Regions from separate parts of the Rahnella sp. EDr1-12 genome, predicted to be linked through region 2. Evidence: predicted binding sites of a transcription regulator. Region 2 holds the regulator's gene; the other holds the start of a gene.
The links. The regulator sigma-54, encoded in region 2, starts transcription at its own class of promoters, with help from an activator protein. The targets are predictions, from matches to a motif close to GTTGGCACANNTTTCGCTNT.

Region 1 (11,919 bases), on a different contig from region 2:
GGCTGTACAGTGCGAACGCAACTGCTTTACCCTGACCGTTAGAAATCAGCACGCCGTTCTGACGCTGGCCGATTTCGCCCTGACGAACGTCATCGTAGTGGCTGAACGTGGAGTACAGCAGACCGGTGCCTGAAGTCATGGTCATGAATTCAGTACGGAAGCCGATCAGGCCACGTGCAGGGATCAGGTAATCAAGACGGATACGACCTTTACCGTCTGGGATCATGTCTTTGACATCGCCTTTACGCTCACCCATGGCCTGCATAACAGAACCCTGGTGTTGCTCTTCGATATCCAGTGTCACGTTCTCGAATGGCTCTTGCATGCGGCCATCGATTTTACGGTTGATTACTTTAGGACGGGAAACCGCCAGCTCGAAACCTTCACGACGCATGTTTTCGATCAGAACCGACAGGTGAAGTTCACCACGGCCTGAAACACGGAATGCATCAGCATCTTCAGTTTCGTCAACACGCAGTGCCACGTTGTGCACCAGTTCTTTGTTCAGACGATCAAGGATCTGACGTGAAGTCACATACTTGCCTTCTTTACCACAGAACGGAGAGGTGTTTACGCAGAAATACATGGTTACGGTTGGTTCATCAACGCTCAGCGCTGGCAGAGCTTCAACATTCGCCGGATCACAGATTGTGTCGGAGATGTTCAGTTCACCAAGGCCAGTGATCGCGATGATGTCGCCCGCTTCAGCAACGGTGGCTTCGATACGCTCAAGACCCATGTGGGTCAGAACTTTACCGACTTTACCGTTACGGGTTTTGCCTTCGCTGTCGATGACAGTGATTTGTTGGTTTGGCTTAACGGTACCGCGTTTGATGCGGCCGATGCCGATGACGCCAACATAGTTGTTGTAGTCCAGCTGAGAGATTTGCATCTGGAACGGTGCATCCATCTCAACTTGTGGCGGAGATACGTGGTCAACGATCGCCTGGTACAACGGGGTCATGTCTTCGGCCATATCGTTATGGTCGTTACCCGCGATACCCATCAGTGCTGATGCATAGATGATTGGGAAATCGAGTTGTTCGTCGGTTGCGTCCAGGTTTACGAACAGGTCGAAGACCTGATCAACAACCCAGTCAGGACGCGCGCCAGGGCGGTCAACCTTGTTGATTACCACGATCGGTTTCAGACCATTAGCGAATGCTTTTTTGGTCACGAAACGGGTTTGCGGCATTGGGCCATCCATTGCATCCACAACCAGCAGCACCGAGTCGACCATTGACATCACACGCTCAACCTCACCGCCGAAATCGGCGTGTCCTGGGGTATCCACGATGTTGATGCGGTAGTCTTTCCAATTAATGGCGGTGTTTTTTGCGAGGATGGTAATCCCACGCTCTTTCTCCAAATCGTTGGAGTCCATTACGCGTTCAGTGGCTTCTACACGCTCTCCGAAAGTACCGGATTGTTGCAGCAGCTTGTCGACCAGGGTGGTTTTACCATGGTCAACGTGGGCAATAATGGCGATGTTACGCAAATTTTCGATCACAGCTTTGCCTCAGGCATTAGAAATAGCGCGCTATTGTACACGTATTAAGCGAGGTTCTAAACAAGATCACAAGGATCTTGTTGAAACAACTTAAGGATGGTTACTTTGTGATCCCTTTCACGGTGCAAAAAGAACACTGAACCAATATGACGCACCTTTTTGGTGCCTTGCATCTCACGATTAGCACCATTGTAGTGCATTAACTCCGTTATGGTGCATACTTATTGAGTGCAAGAGCCCTGTAAAATGGCGCTGTTTGGATTTTCTCAAAGTTGGCACACTTTTCGCTAATAGTTTTTAGGGTAAAAAGTTTTTACAGGGTGAAAAGAGTCTGACCAGACAAATGATAGTGCGGTTTAGGCTACACGCCAGTTCAAGTAAAGCTGTTATTTCCAACTAAAGACCAAAAATGGTTATTCGTTCCACGACGATAATGAGAAATTCGGGAGAACTAGTATGTCCGCTGAACACGTTTTGACGATGCTGAATGAGCATGAAGTGAAATTCGTAGATTTGCGTTTCACTGATACCAAAGGCAAAGAACAGCACGTCACCATTCCTGCACACCAGGTTAGCGCTGACTTCTTCGAAGAAGGCAAAATGTTTGATGGCTCTTCAATCGGTGGCTGGAAAGGCATTAACGAATCTGACATGGTTCTGATGCCAGATGCCAGCACTGCTGTTCTTGACCCATTCTATGAAGAAACCACGCTGATCATCCGTTGCGACATCCTTGAGCCGACAACGCTGCAAGGTTATGACCGTGACCCACGTTCTACCGCAAAACGTGCAGAAGATTTCCTGCGCTCTTCCGGTATCGCGGACACCGTACTGTTCGGGCCAGAGCCAGAATTCTTCCTGTTTGATGATGTGCGCTTCGGCAGCAGCATCTCCGGTTCCCACGTCGCTATCGATGATATCGAAGGCGCATGGAACTCCAGCACCAAATACGAAGGCGGCAACAAAGGCCACCGTCCTGCAGTGAAAGGCGGTTACTTCCCGGTTCCTCCGGTCGACTCCTCACAGGATCTGCGTTCTACCATGTGTCTGACCATGGAAGAAATGGGTCTGGTTGTTGAAGCTCACCACCACGAAGTGGCAACTGCTGGCCAGAACGAAGTGGCAACCCGCTTCAACACCCTGACCAAAAAAGCGGACGAAATCCAAATCTACAAATACGTGGTGCACAACGTGGCTCACGCATTTGGCAAAACAGCGACCTTCATGCCAAAACCAATGTTTGGCGATAACGGTTCCGGTATGCACTGCCACATGTCTTTGTCCAAGAACGGTAACAACCTGTTCGCTGGCGACAAATACGGCGGCCTGTCTGAAATGGCACTGTTCTACATCGGCGGTATCATCAAGCACGCTAAAGCAATCAACGCCTACGCTAACCCGACAACCAACTCCTACAAGCGTTTGGTCCCGGGCTACGAAGCGCCAGTTATGCTGGCTTACTCTGCGCGTAACCGTTCTGCCTCTATCCGTATTCCACACGTATCAAGCCCTAAAGCGATGCGTATCGAAGCGCGTTTCCCTGATCCAGCGGCTAACCCATACCTGGCGTTCGCAGCACTGATGATGGCTGGCCTGGACGGCATCATCAACAAGATCCACCCTGGCGATGCGATGGACAAAAACCTGTATGACCTGCCACCGGAAGAAGAAGCAGAAATTCCAAAAGTTGCAGGTTCACTGGAAGAAGCGCTGAACGCACTGAACGAAGACCGCGAGTTCCTGACCCGTGGCGGCGTGTTCACTGACGACGCTATCGAAGCGTATATCGATCTGCGTAAAGAAGAAATGGACCGCGTGCGTATGACTCCGCATCCGGTTGAATTCGAACTGTATTACAGCGTTTAAGCCTTTAACTCAGCGTTCGTCTTCAGGACGGACGCTGAGCGTAATACCCGACTGAAGGCCCGGTAGTGAGAAAACCTTCAGCGTCAAAATCAAGTCAGACGATTTAATTTGTTGCCGTGGAAACTTTCAGCCCATCTCCGGATGGGCTTTTTTCTCCACACTCTTTCCTGCTTAACCCCTCAGCCCCGTGATTTCGCCGGGTAACGAGATAAAATGCACCGATCAGGTGCGGGAGACTGCGGTATGGCAACTGGCAAACTGCCCGATGCTGGGCAGATCCTGAATTCCTTAATCAACAGCGTTCTGTTATTGGACGACGATTTGGCTGTGCATTACGCCAATCCGGCGGCTCAGCAATTACTGGCGCAAAGTTCCCGCAAACTTTTTGGCACACCGTTGCCTGAGCTGGTGGGATATTTTTCCCTGAATATCGAGTTGATGCGTGAAAGTCTGACTGCCGGACAGGGCTTTACAGACAGCGAAGTGACTCTGGTCGTGGATGGCCGCGCGCACGTGTTGTCACTGACCGCGCAGATGCTGCCGGAAGGCTTCATTTTGGTCGAACTGGCTCCGATGGATAATCAGCGTAAGCTGAGCCAGGAACAATTGCAGCACGCTCAACAGGTTGCCGCGCGTGATTTGATCCGCGGTCTGGCACATGAAATTAAAAACCCGCTCGGCGGTTTGCGTGGTGCAGCGCAGTTACTTTCAAGAGCGCTCCCCGATCCGGCGCTGCTGGAATACACCAAAGTCATTATTGAGCAGGCAGACCGCCTGCGTAATCTGGTCGACCGTTTGCTCGGGCCACAGCGCCCAAGCCAGCACGTTACGCAAAGTATTCATCAGGTTGCAGAGCGTGTGTGTCAGCTGGTATCGATGGAAAAGCCAGATAACGTTCAACTGGTGAGGGACTATGACCCAAGCCTGCCGGAACTGGCGCACGACCCCGATCAGATAGAACAGATTTTGTTAAACATCACCCGCAATGCCCTGCAGGCACTCGGGGAGGAAGGCGGCACAATTACACTGCGTACGCGCACTGCCTTCCAGATCACGTTACATGGTGTGCGTTATCGTCTGGCGGCCCGCATCGATATTGAAGATGACGGCCCCGGCGTACCGGGCCATTTGCAGGACACCCTTTTTTACCCCATGGTCAGTGGCCGCGAGGGGGGCACCGGTTTGGGCCTGTCCATCGCGCGCAGTTTGATTGATCAGCATTCGGGTAAAGTTGAATTTAACAGTTGGCCAGGTCATACCGAATTCTCGGTTTTCCTGCCTATTCGCCAGTGAGGTTCTTATGCAACGAGGGATAGTCTGGATCGTCGATGACGATAGCTCCATCCGCTGGGTTCTTGAACGTGCGCTCACTGGAGCCGGTTTAACCTGCACCACGTTTGACAGCGGTAATGAAGTGCTGGAAGCCATTGCGACTCAAACCCCTGACGTGTTGTTATCCGATATCCGCATGCCTGGGATGGACGGTTTAGCGCTGCTTAAGCAGATTAAACAACGCCATCCGATGCTTCCGGTCATCATAATGACAGCCCATTCCGATCTGGATGCTGCGGTCAGCGCCTATCAGCAAGGCGCGTTTGATTATCTGCCAAAACCGTTCGACATTGACGAGGCCGTGGCGCTGGTAGAGCGCGCCATCAGTCATTATCAGGAACAACAACAACCGGCCCGAACTCAGCCAGCCAGCGGCCCGACAGCTGACATTATTGGCGAAGCGCCAGCCATGCAGGACGTGTTCCGCATCATCGGCCGTTTGTCCCGCTCTTCAATCAGCGTGCTGATTAATGGCGAATCCGGTACCGGTAAAGAGCTGGTGGCTCATGCCTTGCATCGTCACAGTCCTCGCGCTAAAGCGCCTTTTATCGCGCTGAATATGGCGGCAATCCCGAAAGACCTGATCGAGTCCGAACTGTTCGGCCACGAAAAAGGGGCATTTACCGGAGCGAATACCGTTCGTCAGGGGCGTTTCGAGCAGGCCGACAATGGCACGCTGTTCCTGGATGAAATCGGTGATATGCCGCTCGATGTGCAAACCCGTCTTCTGCGCGTGCTGGCAGACGGTCAGTTCTACCGCGTAGGCGGCTATGCACCAGTGAAAGTGGACGTGCGAATCATTGCGGCGACCCACCAGAATCTGGAGCTTAGGGTTCAGGAAGGAAAATTCCGTGAGGATTTATTCCATCGCCTGAACGTTATCCGCGTCCATCTGCCACCGCTGCGTGAACGTCGTGAAGACATTCCGCGTCTGGCGCGTTACTTCCTGCAAGTGGCGGCAAAAGAACTGGGCGTGGAAGCAAAAAATCTGCATCCGGAAACCGAAACGGCGCTGACACGCCTGCCGTGGCAAGGTAACGTGCGCCAGCTGGAAAACACTTGTCGCTGGCTGACGGTGATGGCGGCGGGCCAGGAAGTTCTGATTCAGGATTTGCCGAGTGAATTGTTTGAGACTTCTGCGCCGGAAGCAGGCGGACAGAGTTTGCCGGACAGCTGGGCAACGCTGCTGGCACAGTGGGCGGATCGCGCACTGCGCTCCGGTCATCAAAACCTGCTGTCGGAAGCACAACCTGAAATGGAGCGGACATTACTGACTACGGCGTTGCGCCATACTCAGGGGCATAAACAGGAAGCTGCACGGTTGCTGGGCTGGGGACGAAACACCCTCACCCGCAAACTAAAAGAACTGGGCATGGAATAATCCTTTCCAGCGCCAGACAGCAAAACAGCCGCTCATGCGGCTGTTTTGCTTTGTTTTGCATTGATGCGAATAGATTTGCAGCGAAGAATCAGATAACGCGGGAGAATTGCTGCTGGCGTACCTGCCGGCGCAGATAAATATCAAAACACATGCAGATATTACGGATCAGCAAACGTCCGCGCGGCGTGACCTGAATGTGTGTCGCACTTACCTCGACAAGCCCGTCTTCCGCAAGCGGCGTCAGCAGCGCCAGATCGTCGGCAAAATAATCGGTAAAGCGGATAGCATAACGCTGTTCGATATCAGCGAAACTCAGCTCGAAATGGCAGATCAGCGATTTAATAACATCGCGGCGCAGACAGTCGTCATCGGTCATTTCCAGACCGCGCCACAGTGCGTTCCCCTGCTCTTCAACTCTGGCGTAATACGTTTTGAGGTCTTTCTCGTTCTGCGCGTAGGTGTCGCCCAACATGCTGATGGCCGACACGCCCATACCCAGTAAATCGCTGTCGCCCTGCGTGGTATATCCCTGGAAATTACGGTGTAGTTTGCCTTCGCGCTGAGCAATCGCCAGTTCGTCATCAGGGCGCGCAAAGTGATCCATCCCGATAAACCGGTAACCGGACGCCGTCAGTGAACTTATGGTTTCCTGCAGGATTTTCAGTTTCTCTTCAGCACCGGGTAAGTCGGCATCTTTGATTTTGCGTTGTGCCGCGAACAGCTTCGGCATGTGAGCGTAGTTGAATACGCTGAGACGGTCCGGATTGAGCGCCGCCACACGTTGCAGGGTATAAGCAAAACTTTCGGCGGTTTGTTTTGGCAAACCGTAGATCAGATCGATATTGGTTGAGTTGAAACCGAGCGCCCTGGCGCGTTCAATCAGCGCAAAGATGAACTCTTCATCCTGCTCGCGGTTAACCAGACGCTGCACTTCTTTGTTGAAATCCTGCACGCCCATGCTCAGGCGATTGAAGCCTTCGTTGCGCAGATGGTCCAGCACATCCAGCTCGATTTCGCGCGGATCAATCTCCAGCGACATCTCAGCATCAGGCAGGACAGTAAAATGTTGACGCAGAAGGCTCATCAGACGGCTTATCTGGGCTTTGTTGAGATAAGTGGGAGTACCACCGCCCCAATGGAGCTGACTCACGTGACGGCCCTTAAAGAGCGGCGCACGGTGGCGGATCTCTTTCTCGAGCACATTCAGATATTCTTCGGCTTTATGCTGCTGGCGGGTGACCAGTTTATTGCAGCCGCAGAAGTAGCAGAGCTTATGACAGAAAGGAATGTGGACATACAACGAGAGGGAACGATCCGGATAACGGGCAGCGGCTTTTTCAAAGGCTGCATCGTTGTAGCTTTCGCTGAATTCAAGTGCGGTTGGGTAGGATGTGTACCGCGGGCCAGAGTAGTTGTACTTCTGGATCAGCGCTAAATCCCAAACGGTTGTCTGTTCTGACATGGTGACTCACTCCTTCCGGCGTCGGATGCTGCCGGTTCGCCTTACCGGCAGGCTGTTGGCCTGCCGTGCAAAGGTCGCTCTGCGCAAACGTGCTTTGGTTTTCGATAACCGTCGTAGTTTACCGAATAACCAAAGCAGATAACATGCAAAGAGTAAGGCTATTGCCGGAATGACCCAGCTCATGGCTTAGAAACCTTCTTTTGGATTCCCGCGCTTGAGCAACTGCATCATGTCTTCGTTCTTTTCTTCTTCTTCTTCGTCATCTTCATCATCGCCAAGTTCGATACCCAGCAGTTCCATCAGAACGTCGATGCGATCCAGAGTCTGATCAACATAAGCCTGATCTTCAGCGCTCAGGGCTTTACCGTCATCGATAAGATCCAGCAAAGCATCCAGACGTTGATCATTTTCCAGTAATGTCAGTTCTTCTTCAGGGGTCATTTTTGGTTTTGCATCTTGCACTGGCTGCGCCGCTTTCTTCGCTTTAGGTGCATTGTTCATGACGGTTTCAACGATCAGGGGCACGGCTTTTTTACTGCCAATGCGCGGATCGGTTTTCTTCGCGGCTGCACCACTTTGATTTTGGTTGGCATCCGGGTTCGCACGGGAACCAGCCTTACGGCCGCGGCGGCGGTTGTCACGTTTGCGTTCGCGCGCTTCAATATCGAGCTCGACGCGATTCTTTTTTCTCTTCGGTTTGGCTGTCGCGGTATTGGCGCGCGGGGCTTTCGCTGGCTGTTTCATGGATTCTGCTCTTAGGTGTGTACATTTAGTATAGATTTGCGGCGGAATCTAGCAGAAAGCGACCAAAGAAAAAAGGCAGCAAGTGGACCTTGCTGCCTTTTTCTTTCCTTCCTGCGAAGGATATTCAACAAACACTTTCCCTGTATAGCCTCAACGTCCCGGTTTTTCCTTTGCCTTTCAGGGCTTCCGGCCCCGTTCATCCTTAAAGCGCCATGCATTTCCAGTATTCCCTGAAGGCGTAAATCATCCGTGTTTCCATTCTTGCCTTCATCGCGTAAGAAAGACTTTACCCTATCGCCGCAAAGGCTCAAGATACCGCCCTGCCGTCTCACGTCTTCAGCCGATGCTCTGATGTTATCGAATTGAATTTAAAGTGAATTAAAATATACGGCGACTTAATTAGCGAAATAACCCGCATTATGAATAGCAAATGTCTTACATCATGAAGGCCATTTTCCCCCGCCTTCATCTCTGTGGTCCCTTCGCATCATCATTCGGATTGTAAAAAACACTGAACGTATCGCGGCGCTGTTGCAGTTATAATCTCCAGTCAGCCAGATACACAAGCCTCACGGAGACGCACGTTTTGACCAGCCAAACTTACAACTATCATATGACCCATTTCGTCATGAGCGCCCCGGATATCCGGCATCTGCCGAGTGACGCAGGCATTGAAGTCGCATTTGCTGGTCGCTCAAACGCCGGCAAATCCAGTGCATTGAATACGCTGACCCAGCAGAAAAGCCTGGCACGTATCAGTAAAACCCCTGGTCGTACGCAATTAATTAACCTGTTTGAGGTGGAGCCAGGTATTCGTCTGGTCGACCTTCCGGGTTATGGCTATGCCCAGGTTCCGGAAGAGATGAAACGCAAATGGCAGCGCTCACTGGGTGAGTATCTGCAAATGCGTAATTCGCTGAAAGGGCTGGTCGTGCTGATGGATATCCGTCACCCGCTGAAAGATCTCGATCAGCAAATGATTCAGTGGGCCGTGGATGTCGGTACGCCGGTGATGCTGCTGCTGACTAAGGCCGATAAACTGGCTTCGGGCGCACGTCAGGCGCAGATCAAAATGGTACGCGAAGCAGTGAAAGAATTTATGGGGGACATTCAGGTTGAAGCGTTCTCTTCACCCAAAAAAATGGGTGTGGATAAACTCAGTGATAAACTGAACACCTGGTTTAATGAAATCCCGCCAGAAGTAGTGGAAGACGAATTGTCAGGCGAGTAAGTCGCAGGCAGGATCGTAAGTAAAGAACATGACGGGTGGCCTGCAGGTCGCCCGTTTTTTTATGTGCTTTTTTTAACATGGCTGCCCAAACCCCAAAAAATGCGGGATAACGCAGTGAAAAGCACAATAAAAAACGCCCCAGACATAAATGCCTGGGGCGGCTAAAATATTCAGCCAAATCCGATTACGTGAAGTAAAAGGTCTGAAAGATAGAACATCTTACCTCTGTACCCTACAAGAGGAACTTTACCCTATTTCATGACGGGGAAAAAGAACTTTTTGTAGTTTACTTACACAAAAACTGCGGATTATGCGATCACCTTCATGGTCTGAGGCCATAATCCTGTAGCTTAATTACAATAAAAGCTTAATAACTATTCACTTAGTGAGCCTGATCCCAGTTCTCACCCGTACCGACATCCACTTTCAATGGAACGGCCAGTTCCATGCTCGCTTCCATCAGGCTACGAATTTTCTCACTGGCTGCCGCAACGTCGTCATTGTGCACTTCAAAGACCAGTTCATCATGTACCTGCATGATAATGCGGGCGCGCGGAGCATCCGGCTGTTTCAGCCAGTCACCGACGCTTATCATGGCGCGTTTGATAATATCAGCCGCAGTTCCCTGCATCGGGGCGTTGATCGCGGCACGCTCGGCACCTTTACGGCGCATTGCGTTGCTGGACTTAATGTCCGGCAGATACAGCCTGCGACCATCCAGCGTTTCAACGTAGCCCTGTTCAGAAGCCTGCGTGCGGGTACGTTCCATGTATTCGAGCACGCCCGGATAGCGCTCAAAATACAAATCCATATAACGCTGGGACTCTTTACGCGGAATGTTCAGCTGACGGGAAAGACCGAACGCGCTCATACCGTAGATCAGCCCGAAGTTAATCGCCTTCGCGCTGCGGCGTTGCTCGCCGGTCACACTTTCCAGCGGCGTACCGAAGACTTCAGCAGCTGTCGCCCGGTGGATATCTTTTCCTTCGGCAAATGCTGTCAGCAAACCTGCATCTTTCGACAGATGCGCCATGATCCTAAGTTCGATTTGCGAGTAGTCGGCAGCGAGAATGCAGTAATCTTTCGGAGCGATAAACGCCTGACGAATACGTCGGCCTTCGTCGTTACGCACCGGAATGTTTTGCAGGTTTGGATCACTGGAAGACAGACGCCCGGTGGCCGTCACAGCCTGATGGTAAGACGTGTGTACACGTCCAGACTGAGGGTTGATCATCAACGGCAGTTTGTCGGTATAAGTCGATTTGAGCTTCGCCAGGCCGCGATATTCCAGAATGACTTTTGGCAATGGGTAATCCAGCGCCAGTTCAGCTAACACTTCTTCGTTCGTCGAAGGCGCGCCACCCGGTGTTTTCTTCAGAATCGGCAATTTCTGTTTTTCATACAGAATGGCCTGCAGCTGCTTGGTCGAGGACAAGTTGAAAGGCTCTTCGGCCAGTTCATGCGCCCTGGTTTCCAATTCATTCAGGCGGATGGCCAGCTCTTTAGAGTGCGCGGCTAAAATGTTCTGGTCGATCAGAACGCCGGTGCGTTCGATATGCGACAGAACAGGGACCAGCGGCATCTCAATATCGGTGAAGACTTTCTTCAGCGATTCGCTTTCCTGGATGCGCGGCCACAACGTCTGGTGCAACTGCAAGGTGACGTCAGCATCTTCCGCTGCATACGGGGCGGCTTGTTCAAGAGCGATCTGGTTGAAGGTGAGCTGGTTTTTACCCTTTCCGGCGATCTCTTCAAAACCGACCGTTTTATGGCCGAGATAACGATCCGCAAGACTGTCCATATCATGACGGCCTGACACACTGTCGAGTACGTATGACTCAAGCATGGTATCGAACGCGATCCCTTTCATCTCAATGTCATAACGCAACAGAATACCGCGGTCGAACTTCAGATTTTGTCCGACTTTCAGCTGCTTTTCATCTTCCAGTAAAGGCTTGAGCTGTTTCAGAACGTCAGCGCGATCTAATTGCACCGGCGCGTCAAGATAGTCGTGGGCCACGGGAAGATACGCCGCTTTACCCGCTTGCGTTGCAAAAGATAAACCAATCAGATTCGCTGTCAGCGTATCCAGGCCATCCGTTTCCGTATCAAACGCGAAAACATCAGAAGCTTTCAGGTAGCCAATCCATTCATCAAGCGTTGCCTGATCCAGAATGGTGACATAACCGTCCTGTGTTAGCTGATTACGCTCGACGGGTTCTGAAGCCAGCGTCTCTTCAGCTGCGGCACCTTTCTTACCGGATGTCGTCGCTTTTGCCGCTGACTTTTTACCGCTCAACCAGGTACCCGATTCAACATCTGCCAGCCAGCGCTTGAACTCATAACGACCAAAGAGCTGATGAAGTTCATCTGCATTCGGCTCATTAACGGTC
Region 2 (11,919 bases):
TTCTGATTTCAGGTTTAACCTCCGCGATGCTGGCAGTGTCTGCCATGCCGCTCTATGCAGCAGAAAAAACAATGACTTCGACGACTTCGCATTTTGCTTACGTCGGCACCTACAACCCGAACGGGGAAGGTGTCTACCGCTTTACATTCGATCCGAAAACCGGTGCGCTGAGTGATAAAACCCTCGCCAGCCAGTTGCCCAATCAGGCGCAGATGGTACTCAGCCACGACGGCAAAACGCTGTTTATCGGCAGTGAAACTGACAATTACAACGGCGGTAAACACGGATCCGTGGCGGCTTACCGTATTTCGCCCGAAGACGGCAGCCTGACGCTGATTAATCAGGTGGATTCACAGGGCGCGGGGCCGGTGTACTTGTCACTGACGCCTAAAGGCGAACATCTGCTGGTGGCGAACTACATCAGCGGCGTGGTCGCGGTGTTCCCGGTGGATGCCAGCGGAAAACTGAGCGAAGCCAGTAACAGCCAGCAGGATGCCGGCCCGGCGGGCGCGGGCAAACCAGCTGCCGCCGCGGAAGGCAGTTTTGCCATCAGCGACCACAACGGGCCGCACGCGCATATGATCGCCACCGATCCTTCCGGTAAGTTCGCCTTCTCCACGGATCTTGGGCTGGATCGGATTTATCAGTGGAAACTCAACGGCGAGAGCGGCGCGCTGGAAGCTAACGATCCGCCGTTCATCAAAGCCTCTTCGGAAGGCGCCGGGCCGCGTCATTTTGTTTTCCATCCCAACGGCCACGTGGTTTTCCTGATCAACGAAGAAGCCTCGACGCTGACCAGTTATCGCTTTGATGCAAGCAAAGGCACGCTGACGGAATTGCACAGCCTGTCCTCGCTGCCCGCCGGTTTCAAAGGCACCAACTTTGCGGCTGGCATCGTGCTGAGCAAAGACGGCAAACATCTGTACGTGGCCAACCGCCTGCACAACAGCATTGCGCAGATCGCCGTGACTGGCGAAGGCGCGATGACCTGGAGCGGGGAAACCTGGACGCGGGGCGATTACCCGAGAACGCTGACCCTGTCGCCGGATGGCAAATATATTTACGCAATGAATCAACGAAGCGATAACATCACTACATTCAAGGTATCGCCGGACAGCGGCAAACTGACGTTTGTCGACAGCTACGTGGCGGTCGGCAGTCCTTCGCAAATGGTGATTGCGCCTTAACCGGCGCAGCAGAAACAAACCCTGTCCACGGCCAGTCATTGCCGTGGACGGGGCCTCGCTGAAACGAACTGGAAAAACCATGGTGAGATTTCCCAATCAACGGCTGGCGCAATTGTTCGACGCGTTACAGACCGAAACCCTGCCTCAGGACGAGCTGGCGAAGCGTCTGGCGGTGTCAACGCGTACCGTGCGTGCCGACATCACCTCGCTCAACGAAATCATCGCCGACTACGGTGCAAGCTTTGTTCACAGCCGTGGCAGCGGGTATCAGCTGAAAATCGACGATCAGGCGCTGTTCTCGTCGTTACAGCACACGACACAACGTAAACCGAACCCGACGCCGCGCACCGCCGCCGAACGGGTGAAAACGTTGCTGATCCGCTTTTTGACCTCAGCTTTTTCACTCAAGCTGGAAGATCTGGCCGATGAATGGTTTGTCAGCCGGGGAACCCTGCAAAATGATATGGCTGAGGTGAGGGAGCATCTGGCGCGCTACCACCTGAATATTGAAACCAAGCCGCGTTATGGCATGAAGCTGTTTGGTGCAGAGCTGGCGATCCGCGCCTGTCTGACCGATCTGTTGTTCCAGCTGGATGCTGAAGAACAGGCGAATCCGCTGCTGAAAGCGGAAAGTCTGGAACCGGAAGCGCTGGTGCCGCTGACGCGTTTTATGCATCAGCTGCTGACGCAGTCCTCCATTCAGCTGACCGATGAAGGCGAGCAGTATCTGATCCTCTATTGCGCGGTCGCCATCAAGCGCATTACCGGCGGCTATCCGCTGACGGATTTTGATGCCGAAGACGGCGACCCGGCGGTGAAACAGGTTTCTGTCCGGCTGGCAGCCGAGCTGAAAAATCTCGTCGGCAAGGAGATCCCGGCTTCTGAAGAAGCCTATCTGCGGGTGAATATCGCCGCCCGTCGCGTGCAGCAAATTCTGCCGACCGACATTAATGCCGACGATGACGAATCGCTGGTCGATTACATTCTTTCGTATATCAACTCGCACTATAACTATGATCTGCAGGGTGATAAGCAGCTGCGCGCCGACCTGCTGACGCACATCAAGACCATGATTACGCGGGTGAAATACCAGATTAATATCCCCAATCCGCTGCTGAACAACATCAAACAGCATTATCCGATGGCCTATGACGTCACGCTGGCGGCGGTGTCCAGCTGGGGGAAATACACGCCGTATACCCTCAGCGAAAACGAGATCGGTTTTCTGGTGCTGCACATCGGCGTCGGGCTGGAGCGGCATTACAATATCGGTTATCAGCGCCATCCGCAGGTGATGCTGGTGTGCGACACCGGCAATTCGACCATCCGCATGATCCAGGCGCAGATCAGCCGTAAGTATCCGCAGCTGGTGATGAAACAGATTGTGACGCTGCGTGATTACGAGAAACTGGAACACATCGACGAAGATTTTATTATCTCCAACGCCCGTATCAGCGAGAAGAATAAGCCGGTGGTGGTGCTGTCGCCGTTCCCGACCGAATACCAGATGGAACAGCTCGGCAAGCTGGTGCTGGTCGATCGCACACGGCCTTATATGCTGGAAAAATTCTTCGACGAAAAACACTTCATGATCGTCAACGAGCCGATGACTCAGGCGGAATTATTCCGCCATGTGTGTTCGCAGCTGGAGGCCGAGGGATATGTCGATCAGGCATTTTATCCGTCGGTGGTGGAGCGTGAGGAAATCGTTTCGACCATGCTGGGCGAGGGCATTGCGCTGCCGCACTCGCTGGGGCTGCTGGCGAAGAAAACAGTGGTGATTACGCTGCTCTCGCCGCAGGGCATTGCCTGGGGAGAAGGGGAGACGGCGCACGTAATTTTCCTGCTGGCCATCAGCAAGGCCGATTACGAAGAAGCGATGGCGATTTACGATTTGTTCGTAACGTTTGTGCGGGAGCGTTCGATGAGCCGTTTACTGAGCAGTGAGAATTTTGAAAGCTTCAAGGCTATTGCAATAGATTGCCTTTCCCGCATTTAGCCTGCGTCCCTGACGCCGCATCGGCGTTCGTTCACCCGAATCACTGACTGATGTCAGCTCATCGGGGCTCTCTCGCTGGCTGCCTTGCTGCAACGCCAATGACTATGACTATGACTATGACTATGACTATGACTAAGAGTGAGGAGTCTTAGTCTTCGTCAAATCCTGAATTGATCAGATTAACAACAGCCGTCAGCGCCTGCTCTTCATCGGGGCCGGTGGCTTCGATTTCGATCTGCTGACCTTTCGGGGAATCGAGCATCAGTAGTGCTATCACGCTGCTGGCTTCTGCTTCTATGCCTGTGCCATTGCGCAGCATCACTTCCGATTCAAAACTCTGCACCAGTTCAAACAACTTCATGGCCGGACGGGCGTGCATGCCTAACCGGTTTTTGATTTCTACCGTTTGTTTCACCGTCATGATTTGCGTTTTTCCAGCGTGCGATGGCGGGATTGCACATTCTTCCCGCGGGAACGGAAATAGTCGGCCAGTTGTTCTGCGATATACACCGAACGGTGTTTACCCCCGGTACAACCAATGGCGACGGTCAGATAGCTGCGGTTGTTGGTTTCCAGCATCGGCAGCCATTGTTCGAGGTAGCTGCGGGTCTGGTAGATAAAGTTGTGCACTTCGGTGTGACGATCGAGGAACGCCGCCACCGGTTTATCAAGGCCGGTCATCGGACGCAGTTTCGGATCCCAGTGCGGGTTTGGCAGGAAACGCACGTCAAACACGTAATCGGCATCAATCGGCAGGCCGTGTTTGAAGCCAAAGGATTCAAAGACCATCGTGAGTTCACGCTCACGTTTGCCCAAAAGACGGGTACGCAGCATTTCTGCCAGTTCATGAACCGACATTTCTGAGGTGTCGATGATCAGATCGGCGGCGGAGCGCAATGGCTCGAGCAGATCGGCTTCTTCATCGATGGCACTTTCAAGGGACAGGTTTTTGCTGGAAAGCGGGTGCAGACGACGGGTATCGCTGTAACGACGGATCAGGGTATTGCGGTCTGCGTCGAGAAACAGCAACTGCGGCGAAAAACTCTCAGGCAGTTGTGACATCGCATGCTCATACACTTCCGGTGTTTCTGGCATGTTGCGCACGTCAATGCTGACGGCGGCAGACGTATTGCGTTCGACAAGTGTCTGGGCGAGCTGCGGCAGTAAAACCACCGGCAGATTGTCCACACAGTAAAATCCCATGTCTTCTAATGCCCTTAGGGCAACCGACTTCCCGGAACCGGAACGGCCGCTGACAATCATCAGCACCATGGTGTCACTCCCCTGGCATTCAGTGTTCAGAATTCACTTTCCCGGCGCGTTGCCGGGAATCATCAATTTATTCGTTTTCTGTCATTATCTGGAACAGTTCTTCGTCGCTTTGCGCTCCGCGCAGACGGCGACACACTGTTTTATCAGCCAATTTTTTGGCCACTAAAGACAAGGTGTGTAAGTGGGTTTTACATTGATCTGCCGGAACCAGCAAGGCAAAAAGGAGATCCACCGGCTGATTGTCGATAGCGTCAAACGCGATCGGTTGATCGAGCTGAATAAACACGCCGACGGCGCGTAATGTGTCTTCTTCCAGCTTGCCGTGCGGGATGGCGATCCCGGCACCGATCCCGGTGCTGCCCATACGCTCACGGGTCAAAATGGCGTCGAAAATCACTTGTGGCGACAAATTCAATTGTTTGGCAGCCAGTTCGCTGATGATTTCCAGCGCGCGTTTTTTGCTGGCGCAATGAACGCCGCTTTTGGTGCATTCGGCATTCAGCACCGACGTTAATTGCATTGCAGTATCGTTGATCATGTCATCTTCACTTTTGCACTGATTCACCCTTAAAGCTATATCGGCTCGTTCCCCGAAGGTCACAAGCCGATGCCCGAAGGTGTGTAGCACAGGGTTGGCTACATGAATGTCAGTGCTGTTTCAGTTTGTCTTTATGTTTGTTCAGCTGGCGCGCCAGTTTATCAACCAGGCCGTCAATCGCTGCGTACATATCCTGATGCTCCGAGGTGGCATGCAACTCGCCTCCGTTCACATGCAGCGTCGCTTCCGCGATTTTCTGCACTTTTTCAACGCTTAACACCACATACACCTGATTTATCCTGTCGAAATACTGTTCGAGCTTCGCCAGTTTCATCGTGATGAATTCTCTCAGGGGATCGGTGATCTCAATGTGATGTCCGGTAATGTTGAGCTGCATAATGTCTTCCTTCTCTGTTGAGGTCAAACTAACTGTTTACGCTGGTTTGAGGGCGGGATGGACAAAGACTCTCGGTATTTTGCGACGGTACGGCGCGCCACCATAATTCCCTGATTGGAAAGCAGGGTAGCTAACTTACTGTCACTCAGCGGTTTTACAGGATTCTCCGCTGCAATTAATTTCTTCACCAGCGCCCGGATCGCGGTGGACGATGCCTCGCCGCCGCTGTCAGTACTGACGTGGCTGGAGAAGAAATACTTCAGTTCGAAAATGCCACGCGGGCTGTGCAGGAATTTCTGCGTTGTAACGCGTGAAATCGTCGATTCGTGCATTTCCACGGCGCTGGCGATATCGGCCAGCACCATCGGTTTCATGTATTCATCACCCATCTCAAAGAACGCCTGCTGCTGCTCAACGATGCAGCGCGTGACTTTCAGCAGTGTGTCGTTGCGGCTCTCCAGACTTTTGATCAACCACTTGGCTTCCTGCAGATTGCTGCGGATAAATTGCCCGTCGCTGTCGCTGCGGGTCGAATTGCCCATCGCAGCATAATGCTGGTTGATTTTCAGTCGCGGAATGCTGTCTGAGTTCAGTTCGACAGTCCAGACACCGGACACTTTGCGTACCAGCACATCCGGGATGACGTATTCGGATTCGCCGGTGTTGATCGACTGGCCCGGTCGCGGATCAAGAGACTGGATCAGGAGCATCGCTCCTTTCAGTGTATCTTCTTTTAGACGGGTTGATCGCATAAGTGCGCGGAAATCATGGTTCGCCAGCAAATCCAGATGTTCGCTGATGATAAGCCTGGCTTCTGTAATGAAAGGCGTTTCCGGGACGTACTGGGAAAGCTGAATCAGCAGACAGTCGCGCAGGTCGCGTGCGGCGACACCCACGGGATCAAAACGCTGAACGCGTTTGAGCACGGCTTCCACTTCGTCCATCGTGACGTCGTCATCGCCGATACTTTCGAGAATATCGTCGAGAGAAATCGTCAGATATCCGGTGTCATCCACCGCGTCGACAATCGAGGTCGCGATAGCCGCATCGGTGTCGGAAAACGGCGTCAGTTCGACCTGCCACATCAGGTAATCCTGAAGCGTCTGGGTGGTTTCACCCTGATAAACGGGCAGCTCGTCGTCGCTGTAATCGTTACCGGTACCGGACGGTGTTCCGGCGGTGTAAATTTCATCCCAGGTCGCATCCAGCGGTAACTCTTCGGGCATGTCTTTTTGCTCGAGAGCCTCGCGGGTATCCAGACCTTCACTGTCAGCGGTTTCGACCGCATCGATCTCATCGTGAAGATCGGTTTGTTCCAGCAGAGGGTTGCTCTCCAGCGCGAGTTGGATCTCCTGTTGGAGCTCAAGCGTGGACAATTGCAACAGGCGGATTGCCTGCTGTAATTGAGGAGTCATTGCCAGTTGTTGGCTGAATCTGAGTTGCAAACCTTGCTTCATATCTTGGCTTTATATCCGTAGATGAGTTCGAACGGCAACACTTCGGTCAGAAACGGCCTGTTTCAGTGTAAAGCGAAACAGGCGCGCTTCCGGCGGCGCAGATCACAGACGGAATTCTTCACCAAGATAAACACGTTTCACTTGTTCATCAGCAAGAATGTCGGCTGGGGTGCCGTGGGCGATAAGCTTGCCCTGACTGACGATATAGGCGCGTTCGCACACGTCGAGCGTTTCACGGACGTTGTGGTCAGTGATCAGAACGCCCAGACCGCTGTCGCGAAGATGCTCAATGATTTTTTTGATGTCGATAACGGAAATCGGGTCAACACCGGCAAAGGGTTCATCCAGCAGGATAAACTTAGGGTTGGCTGCCAGTGCGCGGGCAATTTCCACACGACGGCGTTCACCCCCGGACAGTGACTGGCCGAGGTTATCGCGCAAGTGAGAGATATGGAATTCTTCCATCAGCTCATTGGCGCGATCATTGCGTTGTTCTTTGTTCAGGTCGTCACGGATTTGCAGCACGGCCATCAGGTTGTCGAACACGCTGAGGCGGCGGAAAATAGAGGCTTCCTGTGGCAGGTAACCAATGCCGCGACGTGCGCGGGTATGCAATGGCAAAAGGCTGATGTCTTCGTCGTCAACGATGATTCGGCCAGCGTCACGCTGTACGATACCGACCACCATGTAGAAGGTGGTGGTTTTACCGGCACCGTTAGGGCCAAGTAATCCGACGATTTCGCCTGAATTGACTGCCAGGCTGACATCTTCAACGACCTTACGGCCTTTGTATGCCTTCGCCAGATTTTCTGCGATTAATTTTGCCATAAATTATCAGTTACTCTTTTTGGTCTGGCCACCGGCTGCTGCCGGGGTCTTTTCCTGCAACTGTGTCGGAACCAGCACGGTCGTGACACGGTTGCCTTTATCACTGAAGGCTTCCATCTGCTGTTTTTGCACCAGATAGGTAATACGATCGCCTTTCACATTGCTGTCCAGCTGTTCAAGGTAAGCGTTTCCGGTCAGGGTCACCAGATCGGTTTCCACTTCATAACGGACTTTCTGCGCGTGGCCTTTGATCGGTTTACCGTTGTCCTGCAACTGGTAGAAGGTCACCGGATTGCCATAGCCTTCCACCACTTCTTTGCCGGAGACACCTTGCGGGCGGATCACCACAACTTTGTCGGCTTTAACCTGAATCGAGCCCTGATTCACCACCACATTGCCGGTAAAGGTTGCCGTGTTGGTGTTCACATCCAGCGCCTGATTGGCGGAATCAATGGTGATCGGTTTCGTTGTGTCGTCTTTCAGCGCGAATGCCGGAATGCTGATGGCCAACAACGAGCCGGTGATCAGAAGATTACGGATTTTATTTTTTGCTTTGAATTTCATAAGAGGTCGTTACCTTTTCGATCAGCTCTGCTGTTTTATCGCGCAGATTACCACGCATTTTCATGCCGTTAGATGTAAAACCTGTGCCATAAAGCGTTACTTCATCGTCTGAGGCAACGTCCTGTGTCGTCAGGTTAACCTGTGCATTATCCGTTTTGATTCTTTGCAGCTGTGATGTTTCTGGCGTCAGGCTGTCTGCCTGCACATGCCCATAAAGATAGAGCATTTTATCCTGAGTCATCTTGGCTTTATCAGAACGCAGCACCCAGGTTGGCACTTTATTCTTGTCATACATGGTCGCCACCGGGTTGGTAAACCATGTTACCTGATCGGTGGTGTAGTATTTGACCTGGTCCGACACCAGTTTGTAGGTCAGGCTTCCCAGCGGGTCATACACCATGGTTACCGTGTGGGAGCTTTGGTAGGTCGGTTCCTGATCGTTGACCGCCTGCGGCGCATCATCCGTATTGTCTGACAGTGACCAGCCAATCAGTATCAGCACGATGGCGGTCAGTACCAGAATGATCCAAAGTCTTGTTTTATTCATATCGACAGCCCTTTGGCGTCCTCCAGCTTGCCCTGCGCCAGCAGAATCAAGTCACATAATTCGCGTACTGCGCCACGGCCACCGGCAATGCGGGTCACGTAATGCGCCTTTGGCAGCAGGATAGGGTGTGCATCCTGAACCGCGACGGAAAGACCCACTTCAGCCATCACCGGCCAGTCAATCAGGTCGTCACCGATGTAAGCGACTTCCTCTGCCCGAAGCGACAGTGTATCTAACAGTTCGCGGAAGGCCAAAAGCTTATCTGATTGCCCCTGATACAAGTGGCGAATTCCAAGGGTTTTGGCGCGATCTTCCAGTAATTTCGCATTACGGCCTGTAATAATCGCGACCTCAATGTCGGACGTCAGCAGGCAACGAATTCCATAACCGTCGCGAACGTTGAAACTTTTCAGCTCTTCTCCCTGATTTCCCATGTAGATCAGGCCATCAGACATGACGCCGTCCACATCGCAAATCAGCAGGCGAACCGCTTTCGCACGTTCAAGCACATCAGTGCTGACCGGACCGTAGCAGGTATCCACCAGGGCTGCGCTATTACTCATTCAGGGCATTCCTCAATTAAACTACGCCAGCGCGCAGCATGTCGTGCATATGTAACACACCTAACAATTGGTCACCATCGGCAACCATCACACAGGTAATGTGTTTTTCCTGCATTAAATTCAGTGCATCGACCGCCAGCAGGGAAGGGCGCACGCGCACGCCGCCGGTAGTCATCACTTCGGCAATGGACGCGTTATTGATATTGACGCCCATGTCGAAAATGCGGCGTAAGTCACCGTCGGTAAAGATCCCTTCGATTTTCATTAAATCGTCGCAGATGACGGTCATCCCCAAATTCTTGCGGGTAATTTCCAGCAGGGCATCACGCAGAGACGCATCGCGGCTGACGTGCGGGATTTCGTCACCGGAGTGCATGATATCGCTCACGCGCAGCAAGAGCTTGCGACCGAGTGCTCCGCCAGGGTGAGAAAGGGCGAAATCTTCCGGTGTGAAGCCGCGCGCTTCCAGCAACGCGACGGCCAGCGCATCGCCCATCACCAGCACGGCGGTAGTGCTGCTGGTCGGGGCCAGCCCGAGCGGGCAGGCTTCTTTCGGAACACGCACGCAAAGGTGTACATCGGCGGCTTTTCCCATGGTACTTTCGGGATTGGCGGTCATGCAGATAAGCGTGATGTCCAGGCGTTTTAATACCGGGATCAGCGACAGAATCTCGTGCGCTTCGCCGGAGTTGGAGATCAGGATCACGACGTCTTGTTTGGACACCATGCCCAAATCGCCGTGGCTGGCTTCGCCCGGATGTACAAAGAACGCCGGTGTGCCGGTGCTGGCGAAGGTCGCGGCCATCTTGCGGCCGATGTGACCTGATTTACCCATCCCCATCACCACGACTTTGCCGGTACAGGCGAAAATCATTTTACAGGCGCGCGTGAAATCGCCATTAATGTATTGATCTAACTGCTCAAGTCCTTCACGTTCTGTTTTCAGCACTTCACGTCCGACAGCCTGGAAATCAAAGTCGGAGGCGAGGGTATCGTTAGCCATAGTCAATTCCTGACAGAGTTCAAAGGCCGATGCTGTCCGGTTGAAGGAACAGCACTGCCATATAGGCGATAAATCCACAGAGTAATAGTGCGCCCGCAACGTGACCGATACGATGTTTGCGCATCAGGCACAGACCGGAGAGCACGATACTGACCGCCAGCATCACCCAGTAATCGCGATGAAACGCATCCGGGTTGAACGAGCCTGGCGCCACCAGCGCGGGTAATCCCAGCACCAGACAGGTATTAAAGATATTCGCGCCGATGATATTACCCAGCGCGATGTCATCTTCACCTTTGATGGCACCGGCAATAAACGTCGCCAGTTCCGGCAGGCTGGTCCCGATGGCGATGACCGTCAGGCCAATCACCAGCTCGCTGACACCAAAATAACGTGCAATAACCGTACTGTTGTCGACAATCATCCCGGACGCCAGCGGCATGATGATAAAGCCCAATGCCAGCCATAAAAACGCCACGGTATTACTGCTGTCGGAAGGAAGCTCAGACATCTGCTCGTAAGTCAGCGTATCCAGCCCTTCTTTTTCGGCCGCGCGGGCAATTTTTATCGCCAGCATCATAAACGCGGCGGCACTGGCCAGCAGCAAAACACCGTCAAAGCGACTAAGCTCTCCGTCACTTAACAGAAAACCACACAGCCCTGTGACCAGTAACAATAGAGGGAGTTCGCGGCGTAATATATCAGAACGAACGGAAAGTGGATGAATCAGGGCTGCACCGCCCAAAATCAGAAGAATATTAATGATATTTGAACCAATTGCGTTTCCAACCGCCAAATCCATTTGATCATTGATGGCGGCGGTGGTGGAAACGACCAGCTCCGGAAGGGATATGCCGACACCGACTACGGTAATGCCGATGATAAGCGGCGGCATGCCCATCGAGCGTGCTAATACTGCGGCTCCGTACACCAGACGATCGGCGGCATAAACAAGAAGTAAGAGGCCGACAATCATCAGTACGATAGCGAGAAGCATGCAACATCCTTTATTGGGTATAATGCGAGGTTCGTTGCCCGTTCAGGCAGGCGATTCCTTCATCAACATAAGTTAAGGCAATATTTTGTACGAAAACGGCGCCAGCAGGTTCCTGTATGTTAGACGATGAAGGCTTTTATCATAAAATGGTAATTCGTTGATTTTGACCGTCTGTGGCGGAAAAGTAAATCGATGGCAACTTTGGTAACGAAACTGGGGTAAGTTTTTGTAAAAATACCAAAGTTATACAACACGGCTTGCGGGCCAGACGTATTCTTAGCGAAAGTAATTTAAGCGGAAGTCGTCTTTAGCGAAGGCATTCCGAAGGGATAAACGAATGAGTCAAAGCGAGTCGAATCTGGTTGAGATCAAAGGCATGAGTTTTGTGCGCGGCGATCGTCCCATTTTCGAAGAGATAAACATGACGGTCCCACGGGGTAAAATTACCGCCATTATGGGGCCTTCAGGGATCGGTAAAACGACGTTGCTGCGCCTTATCGGCGGTCAGCTGACGCCTGACAGCGGTGAAATCTGGTTCGACGGAGACAATATTCCCACTCTTTCGCG

Region 1: glnA (glutamate--ammonia ligase) is a predicted target of sigma-54. The motif match lies at 1,782-1,801, and genes of this name have one in related genera.

Annotation. Positions count from the first base shown of each region.
Region 1 is NZ_JBLZNY010000009.1:4,609-16,527, reverse strand. Features, by position in the region: gene typA (ribosome-dependent GTPase TypA) at 1-1,510, opposite strand, end outside; gene glnA (glutamate--ammonia ligase) at 1,967-3,376, shown strand; gene glnL (nitrogen regulation protein NR(II)) at 3,620-4,669, shown strand; gene glnG (nitrogen regulation protein NR(I)) at 4,677-6,089, shown strand; gene hemN (oxygen-independent coproporphyrinogen III oxidase) at 6,178-7,551, opposite strand; gene yihI (Der GTPase-activating protein YihI) at 7,738-8,295, opposite strand; gene yihA (ribosome biogenesis GTP-binding protein YihA/YsxC) at 8,882-9,526, shown strand; gene polA (DNA polymerase I) at 9,909-11,919, opposite strand, start outside.
Region 2 is NZ_JBLZNY010000001.1:1,906,504-1,918,422, reverse strand. Features, by position in the region: gene ACO0U8_RS08815 (lactonase family protein) at 1-1,187, shown strand, start outside; gene ACO0U8_RS08810 (BglG family transcription antiterminator) at 1,267-3,186, shown strand; gene npr (PTS phosphocarrier protein NPr) at 3,335-3,607, opposite strand; gene rapZ (RNase adapter RapZ) at 3,604-4,458, opposite strand; gene ptsN (PTS IIA-like nitrogen regulatory protein PtsN) at 4,526-4,996, opposite strand; gene hpf (ribosome hibernation promoting factor) at 5,106-5,393, opposite strand; gene rpoN (RNA polymerase factor sigma-54) at 5,417-6,850, opposite strand; gene lptB (LPS export ABC transporter ATP-binding protein) at 6,953-7,678, opposite strand; gene lptA (lipopolysaccharide ABC transporter substrate-binding protein LptA) at 7,685-8,242, opposite strand; gene lptC (LPS export ABC transporter periplasmic protein LptC) at 8,220-8,789, opposite strand; gene kdsC (3-deoxy-manno-octulosonate-8-phosphatase KdsC) at 8,786-9,352, opposite strand; gene kdsD (arabinose-5-phosphate isomerase KdsD) at 9,369-10,355, opposite strand; gene ACO0U8_RS08755 (calcium/sodium antiporter) at 10,375-11,352, opposite strand; gene mlaF (phospholipid ABC transporter ATP-binding protein MlaF) at 11,690-11,919, shown strand, end outside.